2 regions of the Chlorobaculum parvum NCIB 8327 genome follow, and region 2 is predicted to be linked to the other one. Evidence: riboswitches for the same ligand, from Rfam matches in the RefSeq annotation. Region 2 holds a riboswitch; the other holds the start of a gene.
What was found. A riboswitch is a leader RNA that binds a small molecule or an ion and turns the genes downstream of it on or off. The one in region 2 is predicted to bind cobalamin.

Region 1 (7,989 bases), 300 kb from region 2:
GCTTGAACATGTTTTTGAGACCGCGCGGCTCCTTGAAACGCGTCATGATGCCCACGCCGATGTTGGCTCGCTTTTCACCGGCGGGAAATACCCAGCCGTAGCCCGGCAGAATGAGATTGTCGTAATGAAGTTCGATGGAATCGCTCAGGCCGTTAACGTTTGAAAAATAGGCCCGCATGGCAAATCCCTGCTGCTCTTTCTGTCGGTTCAGGAGCCCAAGCTGAGCGGCTATCGGCGAATAGACGCCGTCAGCCGCAACAATGCACTTCCCGTAAAATTCACCTCCAGAAGTACTTAGCCCCCTGGCCGAATCACCGTTTATGATGAGCTCGCGCGACTCGGTATTGTCGAAAAAGGAAATCGATTCGTGGGCTTTTACACAGGTAACGAAACAGTCGTCGAGCAACGATCGGGGGATAACGTAACTTTCGCTCGACCGGTCGCCGGTTTGCGACAACCGTCCCTGCACAACCGCGCCATCGGGAGAAAAGAGGGTGATGCCTTTGAACACCGTCAGCGGCCCTACTCGCTGGCGAACGACCTCCACGACACCAAGCTCTTCAAGAAGCCTGACCGATGCTGGGGTGACGCCGTCGCCGCACGTTTTATCTCTCGGGAACTGCGCCTTGTCGATCAAGGCAACGCGCAACCCTTTCCGCGCAAGCGACAAAGCTGCCGTGCACCCTGCAGGACCAGCCCCGGAAATCACCACATCAAACGGTTTCATGCGTCACTGGAATTCAGGATTGAAGCCGCCGGTTATTGCTGAGCATAGACCCCAGCTTGAAAGAACGGATTCAGCAGCTTGTACAACTCGCACCATCTGCGATTGTGCGCGATTATGTCAGCCATGAGGTTGGCCAGATATCGCTTATCTGAAACGTAACGCAATAACCATTCAAGAAAAAAACGCGCGGCAAGAAACTGCTGAAATAAGCAACTCCATGATGAACAGAGAAGAAAAGACGAGGAGGGTTACGCAACGTCAAAACGCCAGAAAAGCTCTGCTGCCGGAATGTCAGTTTGATGTAATGGCTCGGCTACTCCTGCGGCATCGGACTAACTCCAGACTTCAGGCAGGTTGCCATCGGCAGTCTCGATCAGCAAAGCTTTTGCTGAATTGTCGATTCGCCCGGCCGGTACGTACGCCAGAACATGTTGCGCAAACGCAGGCAAACCCATCAGCATTGCTGAAATCCTGATGGGAGGCCCAGACGGCATATGAAGCTTGAACCACCGCATCGAGGGCGCGTACTCAACACGTCGAACCTGCACCCAGCGGATGTAACCGCGTTGTCCAGTCAACCTGCCATAGTCGAGCCCATCGGCGCTGAGGCGATGACGGGCAAAAAAGTAGTCGGCGACCATAGCGAGCGACATCCCTGCGAAGAAAAGGAAAATGAGGGTCGTCCAGATAGTGGTTGTGCTGTTCTTGCCGATGGTGTTCGACACCACAGCGATACCGGCAAAAAAAGCGAATCCGATGAGCCCTATGACCAGAATACCCGTTGGATGCCTTAAGGTATTGACTTCCGTTACAGACCGTCGACTCATCCTGCTCTTCGAGAGCCATCCCATGATGATGGTCAGCGCAACGCCCGGAAGTGTCCATTGAAGTATCGGGATCCACCAATCTTTCTGCATCACGATGCTATGGTCTAAGGAGTGGCCGACGGCCAAAAAATTTCTGCAATATTCTGGATTTCCTTTCCCGAAAAGGACAAATCAAATGTCCATATTGTCGGCGTGGTGACGCGATTCAACAGCCATCACCATCCCCCTACCAGCTGCCGGAGGCACCGCCACCGCCTGACGATCCCCCACCGCCAGAAAAACTCGATCCACCGGACGACCACGACGAACCGGAACCTCCAGAGCGAATCACCATGCCACCGATTGAAGCCTGCCCCTTCGTGCGAAGATCTTTCTGAGCTTTCTGATACCAGTCGGTGTTCCGGATGAACAGCTTTGCTGCCGGAAAGCCGACCAGATAGGTGATCAAACAATACAATGCGCCATCCGGGCCCAGCACAACCATGGGAAAAACCGCCCAGAAGGGTATCAGAAAAAAGTATAAGAACCACCCGAAACCAGGCGTGAGGATGCCAATCGCCGTAAACAGCCCGATGATGCCGAAAACAAACGCGCCAATGAGAATGCGCTCCGTTATCGAAAGCTCCGGCCCCTCCATTTCAAAGAAACCCGACTTTTTCTTCGAATCGGACTTGACTGCTGTCTCCGGCAATACCCCACCCTCGAGGACGTTCATCACGGCTTTGGCGCCATCCGTGATACCACCATTAAAGTCTTCGTTTTTGAATTTTGGGGTCATAATGTTTTGAATGATTCGCCCTGCCGTTGCATCAGTAAGCGTGCCCTCAAGACCGTACCCCACTTCGATGCGCATCCGCCGGTCGTTTGGCACCACGACGATCAAGACACCATTATCCTTCTCTTTCTGACCGAGTTTCCATGTTTCGAAAACCCTGACCGCGTAATCTTCGATGCTCTCCCCATCAAGCGTTGGAATCGTCAGGACGGCAATCTGGTTGCCGGTGCGCTGTTCATGTTCCTTCAGACTCTCCGACAATGAGCGCTTCACCTCAGGGGAAAGAAGCTGCGCGTTGTCCGTGACCCTCCCGGTCAGGTACGGCACCTCCGCGCCAAAAAGGGCTGAGCTGACAAACAGCACGATCGGGAGTAACAGAAAGATCACTCGCTGCTTCATACTCCCTCCTCCTCGATAATGTCGTTGGGCAATTCGTCGCTATGGAGTTCAGGCGAGGTGGCGGTGAGTATTCGGGACAGATAGTCCAGACCGGCATCGAAGGCTTGGGCGACTTGCCTACGCTTCAGCAATGAAGTCATTGCCGCGATCATGTTGTTTACATCATCTTCCTTTAAACGCTTGCCCAGCCCCTTGTCAGGCAGAATCACAACCCGATGTTCGAACAAACTGACCAGCAGCAGAATGCCTGTTCTCTGCCGGGTGGCAAACAGCTCGCGATCCAGAAACAGCGCTTTGGCATACTGCTGCACCTCAACTTCGGCGCGGTAGTCGGACAAGAACAGTTTTGCAAATCGCGGCATCATGACCGTCAGCAGCGCCAAAAGCGCACCACCCGCCAGTATGCCCACCACCACAATCAGTAGAGACGCTTCCGGATACCACGCATAGAGCCTCCAATGCAACAGAAACAGGATCAATCCGGCGACCGACGCGCCCAAAGCGAAAGCGTTCCATGGCAACTCGGCATACGCGTCGCTACGCTGGATGACGCTCAGAACGATCTGGGTTCCGGTGCGCTTTTCCGTTTCAGCGACGCGTAGATCCAGGCGACGGCGCTCATGCTCTGATAACGTTGGTTTCATTGAAAATCCTCGTGTCCGGAGATTTTTTATTTGATAACGCAAAGCCTCTGCGCCGATAGCTTCCGTCAGTTATACCGCCAAGCAGGAAACGTGGTGAGCGTGTTCCCGGCAAAGGCAATGCTGTCGTTGCCCGCGCAGCGCTGACAGGCGGCGCATGAGGTGAGTTCAGAAAGATTGTCGCTCCCGTCATCCTCCTGATGAAACAACAGCGAGGCTCCCTCCTGCTGAGCAGAGAAAAGCTCGTAAGCGTTCGTGGGAAACGATACCGGCCGCATCGGCACGACGAACGGCAGGCGAAACGGATCGTGAAGAAAACCGGGGATGAACCGGTTGAGAAGCGCCTGGAACAGCCGGTTTCGTAGCGCTCTGAATGAGGCGCGCAACCTGCCTGCCCAGGCAGATGGGACAAGGGGTTTTTTCATGATGATATGGTGCTTTATTCCCGAAGCTTGTAAAAAAAGATGCGGCAGGTCTTCTGACTTTCCCGTGGTTTTGCCCTCCTTCCCGTCCCGAATTGTCGGGACAGTGGCCTTTTCGGCAAACCGTGTCAGCAGCCTTGCGACCGATGCGGGATTACAGCAGCGGGTACTGTTCCGGACTTGCACCGGATTCCCTTTTAAGCCCGTCACGATTCCATGCCGGGCACCACATGCTCGTGTAAAGTATATCAAAAACAGCGCTTCGAACCAATGCTCCGCGCGGAAATTTTCGATGACTCAAGAGTCCTCATCGCCGTCGTTCCACTCATCCATTCGCCAGATCGGTGAGGTAGCGATGAGCGTAAAGCTTGTCGATTTTCGAAAGTTCGGTGAGCTGGTCGAAGAAGATCGCCTGAACACCGTAGTGCTGGCGGATGCGGTCGATCATCGACAGCCACAAATGCGCTGTCATCTCGGCGTCAGCCAACGCGCGGTGAAAGCTGCCGACTTTCGGTATGCCTGCATGGTTGACCAAAGTCTGCAACTTGTGGTTCGGAGCATCCTGATAAATCCGCCGCGACAGAAGCAACGAGCAGCAGCAATCGCCCTCGTAGGCTCGGCGCGCCCGTTTCAGCTCGAAGTCGAGAAAGCGCCGGTCGAACGAGGCGTTATGCGCCACGATGTTGTGCCCGGCGATAAAGTCCGAAAACCCGGCCATCACCTCTTCGCAGGGCGGCTCGACTTTGAGCATTTCGTTGGTAATGCCAGTATAGCTCTCGATGAACGGGCTGATCCGAAAGCCGGGATTCATCAGCCGCTGGAAACGGTCGACGATTACGCCGTTTTCGAGAAGCACCGCGCCGATTTCGATGGCCCGGTCACCATACTGCGGCGACAAGCCCGTTGTTTCAAAGTCCAGCACCACCACGCTATCAGCCGACGCACGTTGCATGAAAAAATATCCGGTTAAGATTGGTCAATCCGCCTCACCGCCGCCATGCAGGCACGACAGGATGTGCTCGAACGAATCGATGAGCCAGGTGGGATTCACCCCGCGCAGCTCCTCGGCAGAATGGTTCCCGTAGGTAACGGCGCAGGTATCGGCGGATGCCCGCTGGCCCATCTCGATGTCGAACACCGTGTCGCCCACGACGAGGCACCGTTCCGCCGGAACAGCGAGGCGCGCCAGCGAGAGCTGCACCATGTCGGGCGCTGGCTTGCCCCGCTGCACATCCTGCGCTCCGGCGATGGAAGCAAAGTGCTGGAAAATGCCGAGATGCTGCATCATAGACAGAAGCCCCTGCCTGCTTTTACTGGAAGCGATAGCAAGCAAATACTCCCGCTGCAACAGCTCCAGCGTCTCCTTGACCTCCGGGAACAGACTGGTCGTGTCGAAAGCGATCTCCTTGTAATACTTCCGGTAACGCTCGACCGCCTCAGCGGCATCATCGGCTTCAAGCCCAAGCCCCATTTCAATCGTACGCTGCAACGGCAGTCCGATCCCGCGGCGGACAATTGCGGGATCGATCTCCGACAGCCTGAAATCACGCGCCACCAGCCGCATGGCCTCCATGATGCTCTGTTCGCTGTCGGCCAGCGTGCCGTCGAAATCAAACACAATGAGACGATACTTCATGCCGCCATCACCTCCACGATTCAATGACGCTCCTCTTCACGACTGTGTGCGCGGTTCGAGATGCGTCACGACCTGCGAGTTCTGGATGACTTGATGCAGATGCGCTTCGATGCGCTCACACCAGTCGTGGCCGAGCTGCACGCTCCAGCTGGCCGGAACGAGAACGTCGAGCGTGATGAACGCCACATTGCCGCCCAGCCGCGTTTTGAGATTTTTGTATGTCACTTCGTCCCCGCACACCTCAAGCAGAGCGGTTTGGATTTCGGCAATCTGGTCGGGGGAGAGCGCGGCATCCATCATGCCGTCCGCGGTGCGTTTCAGAAGACGCCAACCGGTGAAGAGAATATTGAACGCCACGACGAGCGCAATGAGCGGATCGAGCCAGGTCAGTCCGGTGAGCCACACCAGCGCAACACCGGCAATCACCCCGACGGAAGTCCAGACGTCGGTCATCAGGTGATGCGCGTCAGCTTCAAGCGTAATCGAGTGCTCCCGCTCGCCAACCTTCAGCAGCGTGCGTGCGGTCAGGAGGTTCACCGCCCCGGCGCAAACGGAGACGACGAGAGCAGGCCCGACGTCATGCAGCGCCTGCGGATGAAAAAAGCGCTCGATCGCGCTGTAACCGATTCCGAGCGCAGCAATCAGGATCAGCAATCCCTCGAAGCCGCTCGAAAAATACTCCGCCTTGCCGTGCCCGAAAGCGTGGGATTCGTCCGCCGGACGCTCGGCCAAGGTCAGCATCGCCAGCGCCATCATCGCCCCGGCAAGATTGACGAACGATTCGAGCGCATCGGAGAGCAGCCCTACCGAGCCGGTCAGCTGCCACGCCGCCATTTTCAGCACAATGGTGACCAGAGCAGCTGTTATCGACAGCCACACAAAACGAGTAAGCGAATGGTTACGGGATTGAGCGGACATGGTTATTATTTGCCAGTTTCACAAACGCGCAGATTCTTGCCATACAACAAGATACAGTCTGGAATGCATAGGAACCAAGGCACCACTGCCAACAGAAAAATCATTACCGGAAGCCGTGTTCTCTCGGCATCAGCACGCGATCTGATTGCATCTCTTTGAGAAAGTCGGTAACATAGTAATGATGCCCTTAAGTTGCTCCTGCTTTTTCAGAAAATTCAACGTTTTTCACGATCACTGAAATAACACGATGAGCTGAACATCAAAACAAGGAGGAGATTATGGCAACCCATTTCGGGCAAATCGATGCCTACTTCATCAATATGCTTGACCCTAAAACCCATGGGGGCAAGCGATTAATCAATCTGTTCGGGAGTTTTGGTAGAGCTGTTGTGTGGTTCATTCCGGACGGCCATCCCCTGCCGGGCAACAAAATACGCTCAATAACACACTTCATTGACGTTCACTATCATATCCGTGACTGGGAAGCAATCGTCGATATACTTCGGCATGAAAAACCGGTGTATTTCAACTACAATGAAGCAGACAATTCCGCACAAATCTACACAGGAAGCGAACCGGTAGGAGAGGACGAATAAAGACACCTAATGAACCAGCCCCCCGGAGTTGATTGATCGAACAAACTCCGGGGAGATTTCCCACCTGCTCTATTCCTCATTCACTTTCGAAAAATCACACCGCAAAGCTTTATCACGCTCTTTTTCCGACTCGAAATTCCAGTCATTCGGCAATCCTGGTGACATGATGAAACCAACAAACACCTTGCGGACTTGCTCATCTTTCAGTTTTTTCTTGACGCCACACCAGTTCAAAGATGCTGCCCTTGTCCGGCTCACTTGTGACCGAGACGGTGATGGACTGGAGGTCGGCCAGTTTTTTGACGATTGACAGACCGAGGCCCGTGCCGCCAGTCCCCGCACTCCGCGACTCGTCAACGCGGTAGAAGCGGTCGAAGATCGCAAGAAGCTGCGCTTCCGGAATGCCGACTCCGTGGTCTTCGATGGCGCAAATCACTGCGCCGTCGCGCCGCCCGATCCGGATTTCAACCGGCGAGCCTTCGGGCGAATAGTTGATCGCGTTGGAGAGAAGATTGCCAAGCATGATCTCAAGCAGCGCGGGATCGGCGGGGACCACGCCAGGGCGGCTGTCATGCAGCGTGATGGCGATGCCCTTTTGAGCGGCTATGGGTTGCAAGCGTTCCAAAACGGCGTTGACGGGCTGTGCTAGATCAACCTCGGTGATGGTGGGCTTGCCGCTCTGACTCTCGTAACGAGCCAGCATCAGGAGCTGGTCGATCAGCCGCGCCATGCGGTTCAGCTCCGCGAGGCAAATGCGGACGCGGCTTTCGTAATGCTCGGCCTCTCGCGGCTTGCGCACCAGCACTTCGAGCGTTCCCTTAACCACCGAAAGCGGCGTTTTCAGCTCGTGCGCCGCATCGGAAGTGAACTGCTTTTCACGCCCGAACGCCTGTTGCAGGCGGTCGAGCAGCGCGTTCACCGTCACCGACATCCGGTACAGCTCATCGCGGTTCCGGGGCAGGGCTATGCGCTGGTCGAGGTTCGACTGCGTGATCGTCTCCGCCGTGGCGATCACCTCGTCGATCGGCCTGATGCTCTGTCCGGCAAT
Region 2 (7,989 bases):
ACAGGTTCGAGGCGAGCAACGCAAGGGAGCGGAACGAAACCGCCGTGCCCGCGTAGCCGAGCCGCGAGCGCTGCGCGGTCGCCATCTCCGAGGCGGTCTCGAAGAGCAGAAACACAAAACGATAGATGAGCAACGTCATCTCGATGAAAAGCCCCGGAACGCCCAGCGCCGACATCGAGCGTCCGAGGTCGGCCACCGGCGTCGTGAAGGCGATGAAGTAGAGGCACGAAACCGACGCCATCGCTTTGAACGCCAGATGAATCGCCATCGCAAGGCCGGCTGAGGTCACGCCGATGAAAGCACTGCCAACCGGAATCGAGAAAAGAAATGACTCTTGATGCACGGAAATATCGAACGCGACAGCTGCCGTTCCGGTCATGAGAAAGGCTGCCGGAAGCAGCAGCCAGCGGAGATAGTCACCAGGCCGGACACCTCCCTTCATGACGACCGAGGCGCTCATCAGGCCAAACACCAGCAGCGAAAACGGCACGGAGTCCACCCAAAGCACCATTGCGATGGGTGGAAGCGCATAGAGCAGCTTGTAGCCCGGCGCGACATCGCGCAGCCGGGAGCTTGCGGCATAGTGGTCGAGCGTTCTCAAACCTGTGCCTCTCCGGACGGTTCGCGCGAAGCCCGGAGAAACCCGAGGCCATAGCCCAGCACACCAGCCCCCAGCGCCGCCTGCAACGCAAACAGCAGGCTCTCGACCTCCCCACCCGGCGGCTCCCAGAACGGCGCAAACCACGGCTCGTAGCTGGGTTGCAACTCCGTAATCGCCTCCTCGGCCTGGCCGTCAGCGCCGCCGAACTCGGCATGTTTGAGGGTCATCAGCGGCACGACAGCGAGCGCTATCACCAGTGCCGCAAGCAGCAGATTTTTCAGGATCGACTTTTTCATCATTTCACCTCCCCGGAAAGCGTTGCAGAACTGAACATAGTCTCGCCGGCATACGAGCGGATGGTGTTATAGACCATCACCGTCAGAATGCCCTCGCTCACGGCAAGCGGCACCTGCGTCACGGCGAAAATGCCGAGGAACTTGAACATGGCTGCGGCAAACCCGCCGGTCGTCGACGGAAAAGCGGCGGCAAGCTGGAGCGAGGTGACGACGTAGGTCACCAGATCGCCCAGTGCCGCGCCGAGAAAAACCGCCATCGAGCGCGGAGCCTTCATCCCGTCGGCGAGCTTGTAGATGCCGTACGACACAAACGGCCCGGCGATGCCCATCGAAAAGAGGTTCGCACCAAGCGTCGTCAACCCGCCGTGTGCGAGCAGCAACGCCTGGAAGAGCAGCACGATCGCGCCGAGCACGCTCATTACCGACGGCCCGAACATGATCGCTCCGAGCCCCACGCCAGTCGGGTGCGAACAGCTTCCCGTAACTGACGGAATCTTGAGCGACGAGAGCACGAACGCGAACGCCCCGACCATAGCCAGCAGCAACTTCATGCGCGGATTGTCGGCAACGATTTTGCGCATCGAACGGAAGCCGAGCACAAAAAAAGGCAACGACACTGCCGTCCAGAACAGGCTCCACGAAGGGGGCAAAAACCCCTCCATGATGTGCATCGCCCAAGCCTCGCCACCGCCAAAAAGTATCATGCCCGCAACCATCGAGGGCACAGCGACAAAACGAAATTTCAGATTGTTCATCATCTCCTCCTTTAATTGAATCGTGCGGCCACGCCCAGCAGCACAGCCGTATCAGGTTCGGCATCGTTCAAACCACTCTTGATGCCAAGATCGAAATCGAAATCCTCGGTGACGCTGTAAATCAGCCCTCCAACCAGAAATGCAGGATGTGTGCGTGAACCCTTTTCTTCGGCCGTTTCGAGACCGATATCGGCAACCGCCCTGAGCTTTTCCGAAAGCGCATATTCGCCCGCAAGGGATGCGTTCCAGATGTGCTTGTTGCACGCCGCCGCATCCTCGTCGAGTTCGTAAGCGTTGCGATGGTAGCCAGCGTTGGCGTGCAGCGTCAGCGCCCCGAACTCTTTTGTGGCGATCAGCACCGCACCGCCAGTCACCCGACCAGCGCCGAGCCCCTTGTCGGCGTCACCGGTCGGCAGAGAGATACCGGGCTTCAGGGCAAGGCTGAATCCGTTCTTTTCGTTTTCACAGAACCGCCACTTGAGCTCAAGCGTCATATCGCCGATGCCACTTTCATCAGCAGTAACCAGTTGATTTTCCTTCACCTGATACCACAGGTACGGCAATCCGGCAACGATGTCGATGTCCTCCGACAGACCGTAGGAGACCGCCACCGCTGCTTCGTTTTCCCGCTCTTTGATTCTGATGCCTTCGTCACTCTCACTGTTGGAGGAAAATCCAGTCGTGCACTCGATCTGCCAGCCGCCGGTGCCCTGGGTTCCGGTATCGTCGGTAACAAGAGGATGGGCCGCATACGCCGGGGCAGCGCAGCACAGCAGCGTTACCGCCATAAGATTTTTTTTCATGGTCGCGTGTTTTGTTCTATCAGTTAAAAAGCCAGAAAGGAACGGAATTCAGCGGATGAGCGGCAGCGGCAAAGCCATCATAACCCGCACAACGTTGACAGCGAGAAACTGGAAATGCATTGAAATGTTGAGCGTTCCGTTGAGCCTCATGAATCGACAACAACAGAAAATGCTCGTGAAGGTGGGAATGGCCCATCAAACGAGGGTCGGCAGTAAAAATCACCGGATGCCATGGCAGGCCGAACGACCAGCGAAGCGGATCGTAACAGGCAGCAGGGATGAATCGAGAGAGAAGAGATCGGAACAGCCGGTTGCGCATCGCCGTTAACGATGCACGAAACCAGCCTGTTCCAGAGAATGGAACGAGGGTGTGTTTCATGGTGTATGTTGCTTTATTCCCGAAGCGTTAAAAAAATGAGGCAGGTCTTCTGACTTTCCCGGGTTTCACCAGCCTTCCCATCCCAAAACTGGGACAGTGGCATTGTTGGCGAACCTTTTCACCAGCCTTGCAGCCGGTGCGGGATTACAGCAGCGGGTACTGTTCCGGACTTTCACCGGATTCCCTTTTAAGCCCGTCATCTCGCGATGACAGACACCACATGTTCGGATGAAGTATAAGAAAAAGAAGGGTTTGAGCAAATGGTGCTGGAAGTTTTTTCCTCCGATGAAACGCGCGGCAGCCAGTGCAGCCGATTCGAAGTGCAGTGCTGGGTCGATGATCACAAGCGCTGGGCTGCTCCTTTCTGTTTGGCTGTCTTAAGGATTTCCGGAAGGCGTGCAGCCTGGGCTGAAACCACGCCCGGCTCCTGATCCTGCCGGAGATCATGCCAGCACTTGGCGCTTGCCTTGAAATCGATGTCGAGCACCGCGTATTGGTGGCTAACGTAACGCGGCAACAGTTAGGAAGCAGGACCGGAACTTCCGGATTGTTTCGGGGAGTTCATGTAAGAAAGCCATTCAATCGCATCCTTAATCTTATTTGAAAGCGTAATGGACAAGCCTCGAGCCTCTCTGCCGGAAAACATCGTGATTTTCGACGGTGTCTGCAATCTGTGTGAGTTTTCGGTGAATTTCATCTTTGAGCGTGACGGCGCCGGGCTGTTTTATTTCACACCAGCCCAGTCTCCTCTCGGAGCATCTCTCCTAACACGTTTCGGAATCAACACTTCCCGGCTTGACACCGTAGTGCTTGTCAGCAGTGACCGCGCTTTCACCCGAAGTGCTGCCGCCATTGAAATCGCCTCCCGACTCGACATGCCGTGGAATCTGCTCGCCGCATTCCAGGCTATTCCTAAGCCCTTGCGCGATATGCTCTATGATCTGATAGCGCAGAACCGGTACCAGCTTTTCGGGAAAAAAGAGGAGTGCATGCTGCCGTCCGAAGAGCTGCGCAAGCGTTTTCTTGAACAGATACCAAGGGCTTCCTGATGACCTGTAACCTCTAAGCGCATTGAGAAGTTACTATGCTTATCGACGGACACTCAGCATGATTCCGTCCTCTTCACTGCAAAAAAGTAATCACCATGTCAGACAACGCAACCGATCGATTTTTCAGGTATCTGAACTGGCTTTTCAATCCGTTCCACGGGTTGAAGACCACGGAAGTCTATGATCTGATCGGCACTTCATCTCTGACCGAGCACGCCCTCTATCTGAATCTCGGCTATTGGCGTGAGGCAGATACCATCGATGAAGCCAGTGAAGCGCTTGCGCTGCTGGTGGCGAAAAAAGGTGGCATGGGGCCAGGCGATACCGTCCTGGATTGCGGGTACGGTTTTGGCGATCAGGACATCCTCTGGGCAAGAAAACTGAAGCCCGAAAAAATCATCGGGCTGAACATTACGAAATCCCAGGTTGAACGCGCCCGGCGGAACGTTGCCGATGCGGGACTCGAAAAATCAGTCGATTTAAAAGAAGGCTCGGCAACGGAGATGCCGATTGAAAATGAATCCGTCGATCTGGTTGTTTCCGTGGAAAGCGCTTTCCACTACAGAACCCGAGAGGATTTTTTCAGGGAAGCATTTCGCGTTTTGCGGCCGGGCGGCAGGCTTGTGACAGCGGACATTGTGCCGACAGAAAACTCCGACAACCCCTTCAGGCGAATAGAGCAATGGTTTTCATGGAACCTTGTGGCAGGAAAATTCAATATTCCACAAGACAACTACTACCTGATCCCATCCTACCAGAACAAGCTCTCCAAAGCCGGATTTGTCCATATTGATATCAAATCAATCCGTGATGATGTCTATGAACCTCTTCATGAGTATCTGGCAAAAAACCGGACATTTGTCGGCAAGATGCATCCCCTTGCAAAGATTATGGCACAATTAACCCTGAATCGTTCAGCCGACAGTGTGTACGCCGGTCTGGACTACATCCTGTCTTATGCTGAAAAGCCGTAGCTTGAAGCAAGCGCCCATTGAGGTATCCAAAACTGAATACGGATTCAGATTGCAAGCTCCGGTTTTCGAGAGGTAGTAGAAAATGGTTGCAAAGCGAATCCCTGATCTCGGTCGATGCTTCGAACAGAAAACCCGTTGTATTCGAGCCGCCGAAACACCTCGACCAGACGGTTCTGGTTGTCCTTGTCTGCCGGATCGGCGACCATGTCGAGCAACTCATACTTCCGCTCGCCCCGATCAAAAATTTCGATAAAAAAGAGTGTCACCATTTTCTTGCCTTGGGGGCAGAACCCGATGTTTAAGCGTGAATCTCATTGCAACCTCCTTGTCAAGTGATCAGAGAAGGAAAATCCTCGTCGCATATGCGTCGCAGATTTAATATAAAAAACGCTCAAAAACGACGAAAATCACGTAAAACCGAGTATTTTGGAAGGAATAAAAAAGCCCTGCAAGTCTTTATCTTGCAGGGCTTTGTGGGGGTGGGCGATAGAAGATTCGAACTTCTGACCTCTACCGTGTCAAGGTAGCGCTCTAACCAACTGAGCTAACCGCCCTTATGAGAAGGCCTTAATATAGAACTTTCAGAATTGAATACAAACTGTTTTTCAGATTCTTTTCAAGCCTCTCTTCAAGCAGTCAAACGCTCTTTTCCGTCCTTTTTCTCATACACCGGCCCGCTTATTTTATCGATGGTTTCGGAAGTAATGATGCACTTCTGAACATCTTTGAGGGTGGGCAACTCGAACATGATGTCGATCATGACGTTTTCGAGCACGGAGCGCAAGGCGCGAGCACCTGTACCGCGTTCTATAGCGATTTCAACCACCTTGTCGAGCGCTTCGTCGGTGAATTCAAGTTCAACGCCGTCCATTTCGAAGAGGCGTTTGTACTGCTTGACAAGCGCATTCTTCGGCTCGACAAGAATATTACGCAGAGCTGATGCGTCGAGCGGATCAAGTGCGGACATCACCGGCAGGCGACCGATAAATTCGGGAATGAGGCCGTATTCGTGCAGGTCGTCCTGGGTAACGAGTTTGAGAATCTCGGGATCGTAGCCGGTCTGCTTGTCCTTGACTTTGGAGCCGAAGCCCATCGAGGATTTGGAGACGCGGCGAGCAATGATCTTGTCGAGCCCCTCGAACGCTCCTCCGCAGATGAAGAGGATGTTCTTGGTGTTGATGTTGATCAACTGCTGCTCGGGGTGTTTGCGACCGCCTTTCGGGGGCACACCAACCACCGAGCCTTCGAGAATTTTGAGCAGCGCCTGCTGAACACCTTCGCCTGAAACGTCACGGGTGATGGAGACGTTGGCCGATTTGCGGGCAATCTTGTCGATTTCATCAACGTAGATAATGCCGCGTTCGGCGCGTTCGAGGTTGAAGTCGGAGGCGTGCAGAAGACGGGCGAGAATGGTCTCGACGTCGTCGCCTACGTAGCCTGCTTCAGTAAGCGAAGTTGCATCGGCGATGGTGAACGGGACTTCCAGCAGGTTGGCCAGCGTCTGGGCGAGCAGGGTCTTACCGGTACCGGTAGGGCCAATCAGCAGAATGTTGCTCTTTTCGATTTCAACCTCGTCTTCTGCTGTCCATTCGTGAGCGTCGATACGCTTATAGTGATTATAGACCGCCACGGAGAGCGACTTCTTGGCGCGTTCCTGACCAATGACGTACTGGTCGAGCGACTCCTTGATGTTTACAGGGCTCTTCAGGCGTGGCTGGAAAGCCGGCTCACTCGTTTTCTCCGGATGGCGAATGGCGCTGATCTCTTTACGCAGAATCTCGACCGAGCTGAGAATGCAGCGATCACAGATAAAAGCATTGGGCCCGGCCACCATGCTATTGACCTCATGGCTGGTTCTGCCGCAGAAAGAGCAAACCACAGGAGGCTCGCCTCCAAAGTTTTTTCTTCCGCTGGTATGGTCTTTGCGTGGCTCTTTGTCTTTGGTCATTTGATACCGGTTGATACGTCAACCACAGGAGGCTAAGTCCCGTGGTTGAACGGATTGGGCTGAAGCCCTGATTTCTTGTAAAACGTTGCCCGTCAGATCGGAGCTAAAAAAAATCATGAATGATCAAGGAGGGGGCTCGACAGCCTCACGCTCACAGTCCCATGCGGGCAAGGCTGTCGAGGACATGCTGGATCAACATGCTGAGGCGAGGATGATCTTCCTCGAAGTGGCCGACGGCATCGCTCATGCGGTCAGTCATGCTCTCCTCCTCCTCACACGCTTTCGTGCCATCCTTGACGAGCTTGGAGATGTCTTCCCTAAGCGAGGAAAGCACCTCTTCGGTCTTTTCATCGACCGTGCCGACCTGACCGAGCTCCTGATGAAGGGTTTCGAGCAGTTCCCTCAGTTTCTGTTGTTCCATATCGGTTATTCTGTTCGTTCAGCCTCTTTTGTTTTCTTGCAACACTTCTGCCTGTTGATTCGTTCACGGCAGGCTGGTGCTGCCCATCAGGAAGCGATCGCACTCCCTTGCGGCTGCACGGCCTTCATTGATGGCCCAAACGACGAGGCTCTGGCCACGGCGGGCATCGCCGGCAGCGAAGACGTTGTCAACGCTGGTGCGGTAGCTGCTGGTGTCTGCCTTGATGTTGCTGCGTCCATCCGTCTCGATAGCAAGCGATTCAAGAAGCTGCGATTCGGGGCCAAGAAAACCCATTGCAAGCAGTACGAGGTCAGCAGGAATGATCTCTTCGCTGCCGGCTACCGGAACGGGAATGGTGCGTCCTTCCTGACTGATCCATTCAACCTTCGAGACCTCGACAGCACTCAGCTTGCCGTTCTCGCCGATGAACTTCTTGGTCATCATGAGATATTTACGGGGATCTTCACCCTGCACGGCGTGGGCCTCTTCCTGACCGTAATCGACCTTGAAGACCTTCGGCCATTCGGGCCACGGGTTGTCATCCTGGCGGAAGTCGGCAGGTTTGGGCATGATTTCAAGCTGCATGACGCTCTTGCACCCCTGGCGCAGCGAGGTGGCCACACAGTCAGTGCCGGTATCGCCGCCACCGATCACGACCACATGCTTGCCCTTGGCGGACAGCTCAGGCTCGGTGCCGTCGAGCACCGCTTTGGTACCTGCGCGGAGGAACTCCATCGCGAAGTGAATGCCATCAAGCTCGCGC

Region 1: linked by a shared signal. The riboswitch ahead of CPAR_RS06115 (hypothetical protein) and the one ahead of CPAR_RS11065 (hypothetical protein) in region 2 are both predicted to bind cobalamin.

The regions. Positions count from the first base shown of each region.
Region 1 covers NC_011027.1:1,317,372-1,325,360, forward strand. The annotation lists gene CPAR_RS06095 (geranylgeranyl reductase family protein) at 1-727, opposite strand, end outside; gene CPAR_RS06100 (hypothetical protein) at 1,060-1,554, opposite strand; gene CPAR_RS06105 (TPM domain-containing protein) at 1,781-2,728, opposite strand; gene CPAR_RS06110 (TPM domain-containing protein) at 2,725-3,372, opposite strand; gene CPAR_RS06115 (hypothetical protein) at 3,438-3,794, opposite strand; cobalamin riboswitch at 3,821-4,037, opposite strand; gene CPAR_RS06120 (3'-5' exonuclease) at 4,117-4,743, opposite strand; gene CPAR_RS06125 (HAD family hydrolase) at 4,768-5,427, opposite strand; gene CPAR_RS06130 (cation diffusion facilitator family transporter) at 5,464-6,345, opposite strand; gene CPAR_RS06135 (hypothetical protein) at 6,624-6,941, shown strand; gene CPAR_RS06140 (ATP-binding protein) at 7,138-7,989, opposite strand, start outside.
Region 2 covers NC_011027.1:1,621,542-1,629,530, forward strand. The annotation lists gene cbiQ (cobalt ECF transporter T component CbiQ) at 1-601, opposite strand, end outside; gene CPAR_RS07525 (energy-coupling factor ABC transporter substrate-binding protein) at 598-900, opposite strand; gene CPAR_RS07530 (energy-coupling factor ABC transporter permease) at 897-1,652, opposite strand; gene CPAR_RS07535 (transporter) at 1,664-2,455, opposite strand; gene CPAR_RS11065 (hypothetical protein) at 2,475-2,834, opposite strand; cobalamin riboswitch at 2,857-3,070, opposite strand; gene CPAR_RS10815 (hypothetical protein) at 3,175-3,351, opposite strand; gene CPAR_RS07540 (thiol-disulfide oxidoreductase DCC family protein) at 3,446-3,883, shown strand; gene CPAR_RS07545 (class I SAM-dependent methyltransferase) at 3,979-4,857, shown strand; gene CPAR_RS07550 (hypothetical protein) at 4,902-5,126, opposite strand; tRNA gene CPAR_RS07555 (tRNA-Val) at 5,338-5,411, opposite strand; gene clpX (ATP-dependent Clp protease ATP-binding subunit ClpX) at 5,486-6,805, opposite strand; gene CPAR_RS07565 (DUF4404 family protein) at 6,957-7,226, opposite strand; gene CPAR_RS07570 (glutamate synthase subunit beta) at 7,290-7,989, opposite strand, start outside.